4 regions of the Limosilactobacillus agrestimuris genome follow, and region 2 is predicted to be linked to each of the others. Evidence: predicted binding sites of a transcription regulator. Region 2 holds the regulator's gene; each other region holds the start of a gene.
What was found. Region 2 encodes HrcA, which represses chaperone genes, less so after heat shock. Its sites were predicted from a motif close to TTAGCACTCNNNNNNNNNGAGTGCTAA; they were not measured.
Positions count from the first base shown of each region.

Region 1: the regulator HrcA is predicted to act here: its motif matches at 2,073-2,099, upstream of groES (co-chaperone GroES).
Region 3: the regulator HrcA is predicted to act here: its motif matches at 2,363-2,389, upstream of NFR46_RS06760 (ATP-dependent Clp protease ATP-binding subunit).
Region 4: the regulator HrcA is predicted to act here: its motif matches at 1,527-1,553, upstream of clpP (ATP-dependent Clp endopeptidase proteolytic subunit ClpP).

Region 1 is NZ_CALPCW010000005.1:26,927-30,948, forward strand. Features, by position in the region: gene NFR46_RS04705 (ABC-F family ATP-binding cassette domain-containing protein) at 1-986, opposite strand, end outside; gene NFR46_RS04710 (redox-sensing transcriptional repressor Rex) at 1,252-1,908, shown strand; gene groES (co-chaperone GroES) at 2,138-2,422, shown strand; gene groL (chaperonin GroEL) at 2,477-4,022, shown strand, end outside.
Region 2 is NZ_CALPCW010000003.1:83,705-87,726, forward strand. Features, by position in the region: gene ribF (riboflavin biosynthesis protein RibF) at 1-405, shown strand, start outside; gene NFR46_RS03205 (hypothetical protein) at 460-831, opposite strand; gene hrcA (heat-inducible transcriptional repressor HrcA) at 947-1,996, shown strand; gene grpE (nucleotide exchange factor GrpE) at 2,009-2,581, shown strand; gene dnaK (molecular chaperone DnaK) at 2,603-4,022, shown strand, end outside.
Region 3 is NZ_CALPCW010000009.1:79,501-83,522, forward strand. Features, by position in the region: gene NFR46_RS06760 (ATP-dependent Clp protease ATP-binding subunit) at 3-2,198, opposite strand; gene NFR46_RS06765 (hypothetical protein) at 2,436-2,621, shown strand; gene NFR46_RS06770 (phosphocarrier protein HPr) at 2,738-3,004, shown strand; gene ptsP (phosphoenolpyruvate--protein phosphotransferase) at 3,004-4,022, shown strand, end outside.
Region 4 is NZ_CALPCW010000005.1:65,331-69,352, reverse strand. Features, by position in the region: gene gap (type I glyceraldehyde-3-phosphate dehydrogenase) at 1-251, opposite strand, end outside; gene NFR46_RS09395 (hypothetical protein) at 757-888, opposite strand; gene clpP (ATP-dependent Clp endopeptidase proteolytic subunit ClpP) at 1,576-2,169, shown strand; gene whiA (DNA-binding protein WhiA) at 2,219-3,160, opposite strand; gene NFR46_RS04845 (gluconeogenesis factor YvcK family protein) at 3,174-4,022, opposite strand, start outside.

The DNA of each region.
Region 1 (4,022 bases), on a different contig from region 2:
AGGACTTCGTTTCCGCTATCCTTTTCGCTGTGAAAATGGAAGTGGATGGACTTATCATCGGTTTCTGGCCGTTCAAGCCGTTCCATCTTTTCTAATTGTTTTCGCCGCGCTTGGGCTCGTTTAGTGGTTGAAGCACGGACGATATTCCGGTTAACAAAGTCCTCAAGCTTACTGATCTTCTTTTGCTGTTGTTCATAATGTTTCCATTCAGCAGTTAACCATTCTTGCTTATGCTCCATAAACTGGGTGTAGTTTCCGGTATAGTGACGAAGGGTGTGATTATCAAGATCGTAAATATCGGAAACCACCCTATCAAGGAAGTACCGGTCGTGGGAAACGACAAGGAGGGCACCTTGGTAACTCTTAAGGTAGTCTTCGAGCCACGCAAGGACGTTCATGTCCAGGTGGTTTGTCGGTTCATCAAGAATTAGTAGATCCGGGGATTGAAGAAGGATCTTTGCCAATGCTAGTTTAGTTTTTTGTCCACCAGAAAGTGAATTAATAGCGGTTTGATAATCTTCTTCTTCAAAACCAAAGCCCTTGAGGATCCCCCGCATTCGGGACTCATATTCGTAGCCCCCACGCTTTTTAAAGTCGGCCTGGAGCTGTGAATACTTTTCCGTCGTTAGCTGAAAGTCCTTTGTAGAGGGATCAAGTGAGGCTAGCTGGTCTTCTAATTGGTGGATTTGCTTTTCCATCTTGTGGAGGGGAGCAAACACCAGATCAAGCTCAGCCCAAATCGTGCTTTGACTATCCAGACCTTGATCCTGGGCTAAGTAACCGATAGTAAGATCCTTGCTTTTAGCAATTGTTCCTTCGTCCGGACTAGTTATTCCTGCGATCATTTTTAACAGGGTCGTTTTCCCGGCCCCATTTCGACCAACAAGGGCAGTTCGCCCGTGTTCTTGAATTTGTAAGTTGACGTCGTGAAAAAGGACGTCAGCGCCAAAGCGACGCATGACATTATTGGCTTGCAAAAGAATCATTTTTTTGTTTACCTCGTTCTTAAAAATTATACTCTTCTATTATACGCTGGTTAATCCTGATTTCACAAAGGTCAAGAGATAGATAACGTTCAGCACCGCTCAAACGAAAAAAGTTTTAAAAAGAATTTTGTTTAAGTGTTCACAATTAAAGAGTTTATTGCTAGAATAATAGGAGAATTGAATTTCACAAGCTGACAAAATTGAGCCAAGAATATAAGCTCACTAATGTTAAATAAAACTAAAATTGCAGGAGGAATAGTAGAAAATGGCTACTAAGAAAATCCCTAAGGCAACGGCAAAGCGATTACCAATTTATTACCGTTACCTTAGTGTATTATTAAGTGCAAATAAGCGGCGTGTTTCATCAACTGAACTTTCTGAAGCAGTTCAGGTTGACTCTGCCACAATTCGTCGTGACTTTTCATACTTTGGTGAATTGGGGAAGCGGGGTTACGGTTATGATGTTGAAAGCCTGCTGAACTTCTTTAAGGGAATTTTGAACCAGGATACTCTAACTAATGTTGCCCTTGTTGGGGTTGGTTCATTAGGAAGTGCCCTCCTTAATTACAACTTCCACCAAGATACTAACTTGCGGATTAGTGCAGCATTTGATACTAAGCCTGAATTAGCTAACACCGTTAAGAGCGGGATTCCAATCTATCCAGCTAGTGAAATGCAAAAGCAGATTAAGGAACAACAAATTGATGCCGTAATCCTTACTGTTCCAAGTTCAACTTCCCAAAAGGTTGCGGATCAGTTAGTTAGCGTTGGCGTTAAGGGAATTTTGAACTTTACTCCGGTTCGTCTTTCTGTTCCGAAGAATGTTCAAGTTCAGAACATTGATTTAACAAACGAACTCCAAACCCTGATCTACTTTATTAAGAACTACGCTGAAAACAATCAGGATAAAGAAGAAAAGTAAATTAAACTAATTTCCGCGATTAGACTTTATAAGTTCAGAGACTATTAGTAATAGTTTGAGGTCGAGAAAAAACATTTTGTTTTTTCTCGGCTTCTTTTTATTTATCCACTTACCAAACATATTTGTTGCAATCGGTCACAGAAATGTTATAGTAGAAAATGTAATTAGCACTTGGAATGTGAGAGTGCTAATTTTTAACTATGAGATTTATCAATTTGGAGGGATTAACGTGTTAAAACCATTAGGAGATCGTGTTCTTCTCAAAGCAGAAACAGAAGAAGAAAAGACTGTCGGTGGCATTGTTCTTGCTTCAAACGTTAAGGAAAAGCCAACAACCGGTAAGGTAATTGCTGTAGGTGCTGGTCGGACTTTAGATAATGGTGAGAAGCTTGCACCAGCTGTTAAGGAAGGCGATCGGGTCCTCTTTGATAAGTATGCTGGAAATGAAGTTGAATATGACGGTGAAAAGTACCTCGTTGTTCATGAAAAGGATCTTGTAGCTATCGTTGAATAGTTAACGAGACTTTGGTAATGATAGTATTGATTTTAAATTTGAGGTGAATAAAATATGGCAAAAGAAATTAAGTTTTCCGAAGACGCACGGAGTGCAATGCTTAGCGGTGTTGATAAGTTAGCTGATACAGTTAAGACCACTATGGGACCAAAGGGACGTAACGTTGTCCTTGAACAAAGCTATGGTAACCCAACCATTACTAACGATGGTGTTACAATCGCTAAGAGCATTGAATTGGAAAACCCATTCGAAAACATGGGTGCTAAGTTAGTTTCAGAAGTTGCTTCTAAGACTAATGACATTGCTGGTGACGGTACTACTACTGCTACTGTTTTGACCCAAGCAATTGTTAATGCCGGAATGAAGAACGTTACTTCTGGTGCTAACCCAGTTGGTATTCGTCGCGGGATTGATAAGGCCACTGAAGCTGCTGTTGAAGCATTAAAGAAGATGTCACACGAAGTTAAGACTAAGGATGACATTGCACAAATTGCTTCAATTTCAGCTGCTAACCCAGAAGTTGGTAAGTTGATTGCCGACGCAATGGAAAAGGTTGGTAACGATGGTGTTATTACTATCGAAGACTCCCGTGGTGTTGAAACCAGCGTTGACGTTGTTGAAGGGATGAGCTTCGATCGTGGTTACATGTCACAATACATGGTAACTGATAACGACAAGATGGAAGCTGACCTTGACAACCCATACATTTTGATTACTGATAAGAAGATTAGTAACATCCAAGACATTTTGCCATTACTTCAATCAGTTGTTCAAGAAGGCCGTTCACTCTTAATCATCGCTGATGACATTACTGGTGAAGCATTGCCAACTCTTGTTTTGAACAAGATTCGTGGTACCTTCAACGTTGTTGCTGTTAAGGCACCTGGCTTTGGTGACCGGCGGAAGGCTCAATTACAAGATATCGCTGTATTAACTGGTGGTACTGTAATTTCTGATGACTTAGGAATGAGCTTGAAGGACGCTACTGTTGATCAACTTGGCCAAGCTAACAAGGTAACGGTTACCAAGGATAACACCACCATTGTTGATGGTAAGGGATCCAAGGAAGCTATTGCTGAACGGGTTGACCAAATCAAGCAAGCTATCAGTAAGGCAACTTCTGACTTCGATAAGGAAAAGCTTCAAGAACGTCTTGCAAAGCTTTCCGGTGGTGTTGCAGTTGTTAAGGTTGGTGCCGCAACTGAAACCGAACTGAAGGAAAAGAAGTACCGGATTGAAGATGCCTTGAATGCTACCCGTGCCGCTGTTCAAGAAGGATTCGTCCCTGGTGGTGGTACTGCCCTCGTAAACGTTCTTCCAGCATTGGATGAAATTAAGGCAACCGGTGACGAAGCTACTGGTGTTAACATTGTTAAGAACGCTTTGGAAGCACCTGTTCGTCAAATCGCTGAAAACGCCGGTGTTGAAGGCTCAGTCATTGTTAACCAATTGAAGAGCGAAAAGCCAGGAATTGGTTACAATGCTGCTGACGGTAAGTTTGAAGATATGGTTAAGGCCGGAATTGTTGACCCAACTAAGGTTACCCGTTCTGCTCTTCAAAACGCCGCATCTGTATCTGCATTGTTATTAACTACTGAAG
Region 2 (4,022 bases):
GGATACCGATATATGACAACGGGGATTGTTGTGCATGGATTAGCGCGAGGGAGAACTTTAGGTTTTCCGACGATTAATGTTGAAACGCCAGAGGCTGAGCGTATTCCCGGAATTGGTGTATATACGGTTCAGGTAAAAATCGGCTCAAAGTGGTATGGCGGAATGGCAAGTGTTGGCCACAATATTACTTTTGGTGATCAGAATAAGCTTACAGTTGAAATTTTCCTCTTTGATTTTAGCCAAATGGTCTATGGGGAAGAGGTACAAGTACGTTGGCTTTATTACCAACGGGGTGAGATAAAGTTTAATGGTGCAGATGAATTGGTTGCTCAGATGAATCGTGATGAGCAAGTGTCACGCGAGTACCTTAAAAAGATGGCTACTAAAAAGTATTCTTTAATATAGAAAAATAGGGTTCCAAAATTCGGACATTTTCCCGAGCTTTGGAATCCTATTCTATTAATGGCGACTTGAACGGTGACCGCCGGTTTGATTAATCTTATGAACATAGCGTTTGAATTTTGTTCCACCATCAGAAACTAACCTAAAATGACGCATTTTAGCATTGAATGGACGGTTCGATAGGCGGATAGAAACCCAACGTCGTAGGATATCTGTCATTCCGTCAAGCTGCTTGAGCAGATGTTCGTCATTGCTTTTAACCGCTGCTTCACGAATGTCAGATTGAAGGCGACTAATTAAATTATTGTGGTAGTCTAAGAGCTCTTTAGTTAACGGAGCATTCCGGTAACTGTTAAAGAGCTTCTGGATAATTCGCATGGCATCTTCAGGACCACTTGGTTGAATATATCGTTGCTTTTTATGCTTCATTGAAAAACTCCTAAATTTTCATTTGACGTTTCTTGACTTTTACTAACCAGATTGGTATATTATACATGTGTTTAGCACTTAACCCTATAGAGTGCTAAAAGGGGAAGTGATAAAAATGCTAACACAGCGTCAAAATAAGATCCTGCAAGCGATTGTACGTCAATATACCTCAACCGGTCAACCTGTTGGTTCAAAACACTTAGCTGAGGAATTACCATTTAAGGTAAGCCCGGCTACGGTTCGTAACGAGATGAGTGTTCTTGAAGATAATGGCTTTGTTGCTAAGGAACATTCGTCTTCTGGGCGTGTTCCGTCAAAAAAGGGTTACCGTTATTATGTTGACCACTTGCTTAATTCAGAAGCAATTACTAACAATGATTTAGTGGTAATTCAAAACTCGTTAGGAACAAGTTTTCAAAAGATCGATGAGATCATTTCGCACTCGGCTGATATTTTATCCGATCTTACTTCCTACACTACTTTTACCTTGAAACCTGAACAAGCGGATGTCCGTTTAAGCGGGTTTCGGGTTGTCCCATTAGGTAATCGGAAAGTTGTTGCTATTCTGGTTACCGATAGTGGGGATGTTGAAAGTCAGGCATTTACGTTACCACGAAATTATGATACTGATGCACTTCAAGCAGTTATCCGAATGATTAATGATCAGTTAGTTGGGCAACCATTGGCTGATGTAATGAAGCGGTTGAACGATGATATTCCGCTGCGGGTAATGCATTATATGCAAAGTGCGGATGGCTTCTTGGATCTTTTTGATAGTGTCGTGTCAAGGGCAGCACGTGAACAATTCTTTGTTGGCGGCCGGTTAAACCTGTTAGATTTCTCAGAAAAACATGATGCTGTAGACCTGCAAACATTGTATAGTCTGCTCGATCATAATGATCAATTATCACACTTACTAGATTCAAACGTTTCTGGTGATAAGGTAAGCGTTAAGATTGGCTCTGAGATTTCTAAGGATAAGGCCTTGGATAACTATAGTTTGATCACGGCAACCTATGATGTTGACCAATATGGTAAGGGTATTATTGCGGTGCTAGGTCCTACACGAATGTCTTATTCACGGACAATCGGGTTGGTGAATGCATTTCGTCAGGAACTAGCCAAACGACTTTTGGACTTTTACCGTCACTATTACGATTCATAGGAGGCGAGTCGATTGGCAGAAGACAAAGCTGCAAAGCAAAGTAAGGATGAAAAGCAAGCATCTAAGAGTGCTGCTCCTGAAAAGAATGATAAACTTGATGCTAAAGAGTTACAAAGTCAAGTAACAAAATTAAAAGACCAAGTTAAAGATTTACAGCAACAATTAAGTGATAAGGATGATCAATACTTACGAGCTGAAGCAGAGATTCAAAATATGAATACTCACTTTAAAAAAGAACGTGCTCAGTTATTAAAGTATGATGGTCAAGATTTAGCAAAATCTGTTTTACCAGTTTTAGATAACCTTAAGCGGGCGTTGACAATTGAAGTTCATGATAAAAATGGTCAACAGCTAAAGAAGGGGATCCAAATGGTTCACGATCACTTGATTAGTGCGTTAAAGGATCATGGAATTACGGAGATTGAGGCTGACGGTAAGCCGTTTGATCCGACCCTCCACCAGGCAGTGCAAACTGTTCCGGTTGAAGGTGATCAGAAGGCTGAAACAGTAGTTAAAGTACTGCAGGCCGGCTATCAATTAAAGGACCGGGTTCTTCGTCCCGCAATGGTTGTAGTTGCACAATAAAAATAAGAGAGGGAATAAACAATGGCAAGTAACAAGATTATTGGTATTGATTTAGGTACTACTAACTCCGCCGTTGCCGTTATGGAAGGTAACGAGCCAAAGATTATTACAAATCCGGAAGGTAGTCGGACAACTCCATCTGTTGTCTCATTTAAGAATGGTGAAACTCAAGTTGGTGAAGTTGCAAAGCGTCAAGCGATTACTAACCCTAACACCATTTCATCAATCAAGAGTCACATGGGTGAAGCAGGATACACCGTTGAAGTTGACGGTAAGAAGTACACTCCACAAGAAATTTCTGCAATGATTCTTCAATACTTAAAGAAGTATGCTGAAGATTACATCGGTGATACTGTTGATAAGGCAGTTATTACTGTTCCTGCATACTTCAATGATGCCCAACGTCAAGCAACTAAGGATGCTGGTAAGATCGCTGGCTTGGATGTTAAGCGGATTATTAACGAACCAACTGCTTCATCATTAGCTTATGGTCTTGATAAGAAGGACAAGGATGAAAAGATCCTTGTTTATGACCTTGGTGGTGGTACTTTTGATGTTTCCATCCTTGAATTAGGTGACGGTGTCTTCCAAGTACTTTCAACTAATGGTGATACTCACCTTGGTGGTGATGACTTCGATAAGAAGATCATGGATTGGTTAATCGAAGGCTTTAAGGAAGAAAATGGTGTTGACTTATCTAAGGACAAGATGGCTCTTCAACGTTTGAAGGATGCTGCTGAAAAGGCAAAGAAAGACTTGTCTGGTGTTCAAGAAGCCCAAATCAGCTTGCCATTTATTTCTGCTGGTGAAAATGGTCCACTACACCTTGAAAAGACCTTGAGTCGTGCCCAATTTAATCAATTAACTAATGACTTGGTTGAACGGACTAAGCAACCCGTTATGAATGCCTTAAAGGATGCTGACTTGACCTTTGATGATATCGATGAAGTTATCCTTAATGGTGGTTCTACTCGTATTCCAGCTGTTCAAGAAATGGTTAAGGAATTAACTGGTAAGGAACCTAACCACTCCATCAACCCAGATGAAGCCGTTGCTCTTGGTGCTGCTATCCAAGGTGGTGTCCTTACTGGTGATGTTAAGGATGTTGTTTTGCTTGATGTTACTCCACTTTCACTTGGTATCGAAACCATGGGTGGTGTCTTCACCAAGTTGATTGACCGGAATACTACTATTCCAACATCAAAGAGTCAAATCTTCTCAACTGCTGCTGATAACCAATCAGCCGTTGATATTCACGTCCTTCAAGGTGAACGTCCAATGGCAGCAGATAACAAGACTTTAGGCAACTTCCAACTAACAGACATTCCTGCTGCTCCTCGTGGTGTACCTCAAATCAAGGTTACCTTTGATATCGACAAGAACGGGATTGTTAACGTTTCTGCTGAAGATCAAGGAACCCACAAGAAGCAAAACATCACTA
Region 3 (4,022 bases), on a different contig from region 2:
TGTTATTTATCTGCCTTTGGTGCAGCAATAACGGTAATGTTACCATCTTTATCCAATTGTGCAGCGAGTTCGTGAGCATCATTATGATCAAGAACATAATCAGCAATTCGATCTTCGATTTGTTCTTGAATTACTCGACGGAGTGGACGAGCACCCATCTTCGGGTCATAACCCAAATCAACTAACTTTTTATCAACATCTTCTGGAACAGCAATTGATAAGTCACGATCAGCTAACATCTTATTAACGTCAGAAATCATCAGATTAACGATCTTCATTAAGTCATCCTTACTCAAAGCGTTGAATTGGACGATATCGTCAAACCGATTTAAGAATTCTGGCTTAAAGTAGTTTGTTAGCTTATCAATGATTGAATGAGTACTGCCATTTGATTCAGCACCAAAACCAACACTTGCTTGGGCGTCACCGGTACCGGCATTTGAAGTCATGATAATAATTGTATCCTTGAAACTAACTGTCCGTCCTTGTGAATCAGTTAATCGACCATCGTCAAGAATTTGCAGGAACATGTGCATTACATCTGGGTGAGCTTTTTCAACTTCATCTAGCAGGATCAAACTGTATGGGTGACGCCGAACTTGTTCAGTTAATTGTCCTGCTTCTTCATAACCAACGTAACCTGGAGCAGCACCGATTAGCTTTGAAGTAGATGTCTTGTCCATGTATTCTGACATGTCAAACCGGATCATGGCATCCTTAGAACCAAACAGTTGTTGGGCAAGTTGCTTAGCCGTTTCAGTCTTACCGACACCAGTAGGGCCAACAAAGAGGAAGCTGCCGATTGGTCGACCAGACTTGTTCAACCCAATCCGGTTCCGCCGAATTGCCCGAGCAATCTTATCAACGGCTTCCTTTTGACCAATAACGTGTTCGTCAAGCTTCTTATCAAGATCCCGAAGTTGGTTCTCTTCTTGTTCTTGTAGGTCGCCAACAGGGATGTTTGTCTTTTCTTCGACAATTTCTTGCATGTCCTTGACGGTTACCGTTGCGGAATCTTCAGTGTGGTTTTCTTCAGCTTCCTTCTTGGCCTTTTCAAGCTTACTTACTTGATCACGGTAGAAGGCAGCCTTTTCATAATCTTGATTATCTGCAGCTTGTTGTTTGTGGGCTTCTGCAGTGTGGATTTCGTTTTCAATGGCGTTCGGATCAACGTTCTTTAACGTTAAGTTCTTCCGCGACCCAGCTTCATCCATTAGGTCAATTGCCTTGTCAGGAAGGAACCGTTCTTGGATGTACCGATCGGAAAGCTTTGCAGCAGCAACAATTGCATCATCGGTGTACTTAACATGGTGGTAATCTTGGTAGCGTCCCTTAATTCCGTTAAGAATCCGAATCGTTTCTTCAACTGATGGTTCATTAACTTCCACTGGTTGGAACCGCCGTGCAAGAGCAGCGTCTTTTTCGATCTTTCGGTATTCGTTTAAGGTTGTTGCACCAAGAAGTTGGAAATCACCACGGGCAAGTGCTGGCTTTAAGACGTTTCCGGCATCCATGCCGCCTTCAGCATTACCTGCTCCCATGATTTCGTGAATTTCATCGATGAAGAGGATGATATTCTTGTTCTTCCGTACTTCTTCCATTAATTGTTGCATCCGCTTTTCAAATTGTCCGCGAATTCCGGTTCCTTGGACTAGAGAAACAACATCAAGACGGATGATTTCCTTATTAGCAAGTTTTTCTGGCACCTCACCAGAAACAATAGCAGTTGCTAATCCTTCAACAACGGCAGTCTTACCAACACCGGCTTCACCAATTAAAACTGGGTTGTTCTTTGTCCGCCGGTTAAGAATTTCGATTACTCGCTTAATTTCGCTATCACGACCAATTACTGGATCAATCTTTCCTTGACGCGCAAGATCAGTTAAATTGATCCCATATTGACCAAGAATTCCCTTGCCGCGGCCCCCATTACCGCCTTGTCGCTGGTTCTGACCATTAAAGGCTGCACCATTGCCAGCAGCTTGCTGACTTTGCATATTGTTCAGAGCGTTCATGAAGTCTTCGAGGCTTCCAAAACCGAAATTATTCATTCCGTTACCTCCATTCATCATATTTGTTTGCATATTTTGTAACTTTTGATAACAATTTTGACATAAATCGAGTTGAACCCGTTGACCATTAAGGTTCATTTGTAAATGGATCGTTGCAGGGTTTTGATGACAATTTTGACAAAGCATCGCGACAAAAAACCTCCTTATTACTAACAGATCCGGATATTGAAGAAAGGTTAATAAAAGTTTGACCTTTCTTGACTATTGGTTTTAATTATACTTACTTTTTGTTTGACTGCAAGTTAAATGAATTGTTTTAAAGAATAATTAGTTAAACTTTCTATTAAATTTTAGCACTCTTATAAGATGAATGCTAAAATAAGGATGGTGAAAAAGTCAGATATCATTTAATGAGGTGGTTAAATGACAGAAAGAGATTATCAACAAGAACTTGAAGATTTACGTTCAGGAAAAATTAACCAATTTGATGTTACTCCTGAAGAATTTCAGCTGTTTCAGCCAGTTTTTCATGCTTATCAATATCGAACGCAAATTGAAGCGGAGGCTCATCGTGGGGGAACGCTTACATATCGATTAAAAAAGCGATAATCAATCGTTGAGAGAACTTGTAATTAAGGTTTACAATTGCTAAAATAATAACAATGAAATTATCAGGGCGTAGCTACTGACAATTTGTTAATATGCTCGAAGGAGAATGATTAATTATGGAAAAACGTGATTTTACAATTACATCTGAAACAGGTATTCACGCTCGTCCAGCAACTATCCTGGTTCAAGCAGCTTCTAAGTACAATTCTGATGTTACCCTTTCATACGAAGGTAAGAGTGTTAACTTGAAGTCCATCATGGGTGTTATGTCACTTGGTGTTGGTCAAAATGCTTCAGTTACTATTACTGCTAAGGGTGACGACGAAAAGGAAGCTTTGGATGCCGTTGCTGAAACAATGAAGAAGGAAGGCTTAACAGACTAATGTCTGCACTCTTAAATGGTTTAGCGGCGAGCAATGGTATTTCGATTGCTCCTGCTTATCTATTAGTGGGACCGGATTTATCTGTTAACCAACAATATTCAGTCAATGAGAATCATGAGGTCAAACGGCTTCATGATTCTTTTGCTTTAACGCTGAATGAAGTACAAGCAATTCACCAGCATGCTCATGCAACATTGGGAAAAAGGGCAGCGGCAGTTGTCGATGACCAGCTGGCAATTTTAAAAGATCGGTCCCTTCATGCTGAAATAATTGAAAAAATTAATCAAGAACACCTTACTGCAGAATGGGCGATTAAAAAGACTGCAAATGATCGTCTTAAGGTACTTGAGAAGATGAATGATAATGATTATCTATCATCACGGGCGACAGCAATTAAGGATGTTACTAAAAGGATTCTTAGTCATTTGATGGGAGTTAAACTTCCTGATCCAACCCAACTAGATCATCGGGCAATTTTTGTTGCTCAAAATATTACTCCAACCGATACTGCTCAGTTTGATCGTCGCTTTGTTGCTGGGTTAGTAACTGATGAAGGTGGACGGACATCTCACTTTACCATTATGAGTAAGACACTGGCACTTCCTGCAGTTGTTGGTACTCAAAATGCAACTGAAGTAATTAATGATGGTGATTTACTGATCGTTGATGGGATTCACGGTAAGGTTATTGTTCGACCGTCAACAGAAGAAGTTGATCATTACCAACGACTTGCTGCCCAGTTTACGCGTGAACAACATGAATGGGGCGCACTAAAAGATGAACAAACGGTTAGTACGGACGGTCGTCATTTTAAAGTAGTAGCTAATGTGGGAACACTTGCTGATGTTGTTGATGCTCGTCAAAATGGTGCTGAAGGGATTGGCCTTGTTCGTAGTGAATTCCTTTATGCCAGGGATGACCATTTTCCTAGTGAGAATAAGCAGACTAAAGCTTACAAACAATTTCTAACCGAAATGGCAGGGCAACGGGTTGTTGTTCGGACTCTTGATATTGGTGG
Region 4 (4,022 bases), on a different contig from region 2:
TTACGTGCGTCACGTTCTGCGTATACAGGGTATTCCTTACCATCAACAACGATACCCTTGTCAGTTGATGAAACTTCGCCATCAAAACGACCTTGGGTTGAGTCGTACTTAAGTAAGTAAGCCAACATTTCTGGTGAAGTCAAGTCGTTAATAGCAACAACTTCGATGTCATCAGTGTTGAGTTCGTGAATACGACGGAATGCCAAACGACCAATACGGCCGAAACCATTAATACCAATCTTTACAGTCATACTGCAATTTCCTCCTTTAGGAAAACATAATTAGTGTCTTTGCTAACTCAATCACATTTACTTAATATCAACTGTAATTAAGTAATACCAAGTATTTATCTAAAATCATGACTTAGCAATTACAACCTTACGGTATTAATAATACTCACAATTCACTAACTTGTCTATTCAATTAGACCGAAAAGTTTGATTTTTCTTGTGAAAACGTTATCATTTTAAAAATTTTAAATTTATTGTTGCAATTATGTTTGAAGTAAGATAATATAATATTTGTTGACGCGCCCTTAGTGTAATGGATCGCACGTGAGATTCCGGTTCTCGAGATCCGAGTTCGACTCTCGGGGGGCGCATTTTTTATGGTGTTTGATTTTGATTACATATTTCACCTAATAAAAAGAACCGTTGCTTATAAGCAACGGTTCTTTTTATATTCAATTGTTTATATTAAAGTAAAAAAGGTTGGTAAAAATTACTCTTACCAACCTTTTTACTTTATAAAGCTAAATTACTTTTCTTCAGCTGGCTTTTCCTTAGCCCACTTACGAATAGCTTCAATCTTTTTTTCCTTTAATGCTCGCTTGTACTTAGGAGCAATTGGCCGACGACCTTGAACGCCGTATGGGTGTGCTTTACGCATAGCAAATGCCTCCTTAATATATTAAACGTAAAATAATTAACGCTCCAATTATACCGGGCACGGTCTTAAAAAGCAACCCTTCTAAAGAATCCCTAACCATTCGATCCCACTATGACAATGATTAACAGCTAAAATATTTTTCTTAAACGTACCTAGACCAATTAAATGTAATCGCCTTAAAAATCCAATAATATAAATAGCTTGTAAAGCATACCAATATGAGGTATTATATAGTCGTAATCAAGAAGGAGCTAATTAAAGAGCTCACTAATATTAAAAAGAGGTAATTTATTATGACTAAAGATATGTTCGAAGCATTCGTTAAATTCAATAATACTGACTGGACAGTTCTTGATAAAGAATCAGCTGCCACTGAATTGGCTTTAATTGCTAAAAACCTTCACTAATAATCAACAATAATTATGGTTAATTATTTTATCTCCCTCTATTAATAATTAATCAACCATTACTATTCTAAATTGATTAAGAATAAAGAAGTTACTAACTAATACTTTAAGTATCTAGTTAGTAACTTCTTTTAATTAAAGCTCCTAGTTATTTTACCGCAAAAAAGGCTAATTATTTTATAGCAAAACATTTGACCTTTTTTGACCAAACGAGTATAGTATTCACATAAGTTAGCAAATAAGACTAACAAGTGCTAAAAATAAGGGAGGCCAATTTACTATGAATTTAGTTCCAACTGTCATTGAACAATCATCTCGTGGTGAACGTGCATATGACATTTACTCACGGCTTCTAAAGGATCGGATCATTATGTTATCTGGTCCAATCGAAGACGACATGGCTAATTCAATCGTTGCGCAATTGCTTTTCTTGGATGCGCAAGACTCTACTAAAGATATTTACCTTTACATTAATTCTCCAGGTGGTGTAGTTACCTCTGGAATGGCAATTTACGATACCATGAACTTTATCAAGTCTGATGTCCAAACTATTGTTATCGGAATGGCTGCTTCAATGGCTAGTGTCTTGGTATCATCTGGTGCTAAGGGTAAGCGTTTTGGTTTGCCACACTCACAAGTCTTGATTCACCAACCATCCGGTGGTGCTCAAGGTCAACAAACTGAAATTGAAATTGCTGCTACTGAAATCTTGAAGACCCGGAAGATGATTAATGAAATTCTGGCCAAAAATTCAGGGCAACCGATAGAAAAAATTAACCGTGATACCGAACGTGATCACTACTTAACCGCTCAAGAAGCTGTTGACTATGGTCTACTTGATGGAATCATGGAAAATAATTCTAAGTTAAAGTAATTTAGTAACTAAGTTAAAAAAAAGAGACCGGAAAAATTCCGGTCTCTTTTTATTTAGTTGCAATTTGACCACGTAACTCATCAGCATAGGCATTTAATTTCCGCAATCTGTGATTTACTCCGGACTTGGAAATTGGACCACCAGGAACTAATTCACCAAGCTCTTTTAAACTAACTTCTTGGTGCGCTAATCTTGTTTCCGCAATTTCCCGTAATTTATCTGGCAAACTTTCCAAACCAACTCGGGCCTCAATCAATTTAATATTCTCAATTTGTCTGGTTGAAGCATTGGCAATCTTATTCATATTGGCATTTTCACAATTAACCAAGCGATTGACTGAATTACGCATGTCACGAACAATCCGAATATTTTCAAATTGGAGCATTGAATTTGTTGCGCCAATCAGTGACATAAAATTAGCAATCTTTTCGGCTTCCTTAAGATAAACGATATATCCACTCCGTCGAGCTGTTGTTTGCGCATTTAGGCCAAACTGATTCATCATTTGTGCAATAATCTCATTATGTTCTTCGTATAAAGAATAAATCTCAAGATGATAACGGGAAGTTTCAGGATTATTCACCGATCCACCGGCTAAAAATGCACCACGTAAGTATGAGCGAACCATCCACTCATCCTTTAATAATTCTACGGGAACCTGCTCTTTTATCTGCATTCCCTGCAAAATCTTTAAGTCATCAAGAACCCGTTCTGCCGAATAACGCAACCGAACAATATATTGATTGTTCTTTTTCAGTTTCATTTTACGACGAACAACAATCTCACTTTCAACGTGGTAAAAGTCTTTCAGCAAAGAATAAATCCGGCGAGCGATTGCTGGATTTTCAGTCTGAATATTTAGTACTAGGTGGTGGTTACTAATTCCGATTGAACCATTCATCCTGATGAGGGCCATTAATTCGGCCTTGGCATTATCACGGTGAACCTTAATCGCTGTTAGCTCTTTTTTAACATCACTAGCATAGGACAAGGTTAAACACCTCCTAATCGTGAACTTCATGGAGGCGATTCATTAATTCATTAACAACCTTATCACGGTCATGAAATGCTCCATTATCCTTTAGCTGCAAGAAATTAGAACTAATTACCCGACATCCCTGCTTACGTAAGCCTTGGAAATCATGGCCAACAGGCTGGGAAATTTCATTCCATTCTTTAAAATCAATATAATTGTCAGGAACTGGTTCAATATTTACCAAAACAGTATTAATAAAGTTTTTACCAAGATGTCGGTTCAAGACACGAACATGATCGGCATCAGTAAAGTGGTCGGTTTCACCCTTTTGCGTCATGATATTACAGATATAGACAACTTCAGCTTTACTTTCACAAACGGCCTTAGCAACATCATGAATCATCAAATTAGGGAGAATACTGGTGAACAGGCTTCCTGGTCCCAAGACAATTTGATCCGCATTTTCAATTGCCTTAATTACTTCAGGAACAGCTTTAGCTTCGTGACCATCCTGATCATTTGATGGTGTTACCCATACCCGTTTAATTTGCTTATGGGCATGAGTGATTTCTGATTCGCCACTCAACGTTGAACCATCAGTAAATTCAGCGTTCAACGTTAATGGTTCGTCAGAAACGGGAAAAACATGTCCCCGAATTTCCATCATTCCTGAAAGTTCCTGGACAGCCTCAAAAATATCACCCTGCATTTCTGAAAGTGCGGAGATGATCAGGTTACCGATCGCGTGACCAGCTAGAAATTGGTCAGTCGTCTTAAAACGGTACTGAAAAATTTCCTGTTGAAGTTTTGGTAACTCGGAAAGGGCAACCAAAACATTCCGAATATCACCAGGTGGGACTACATTAATATAATTCCG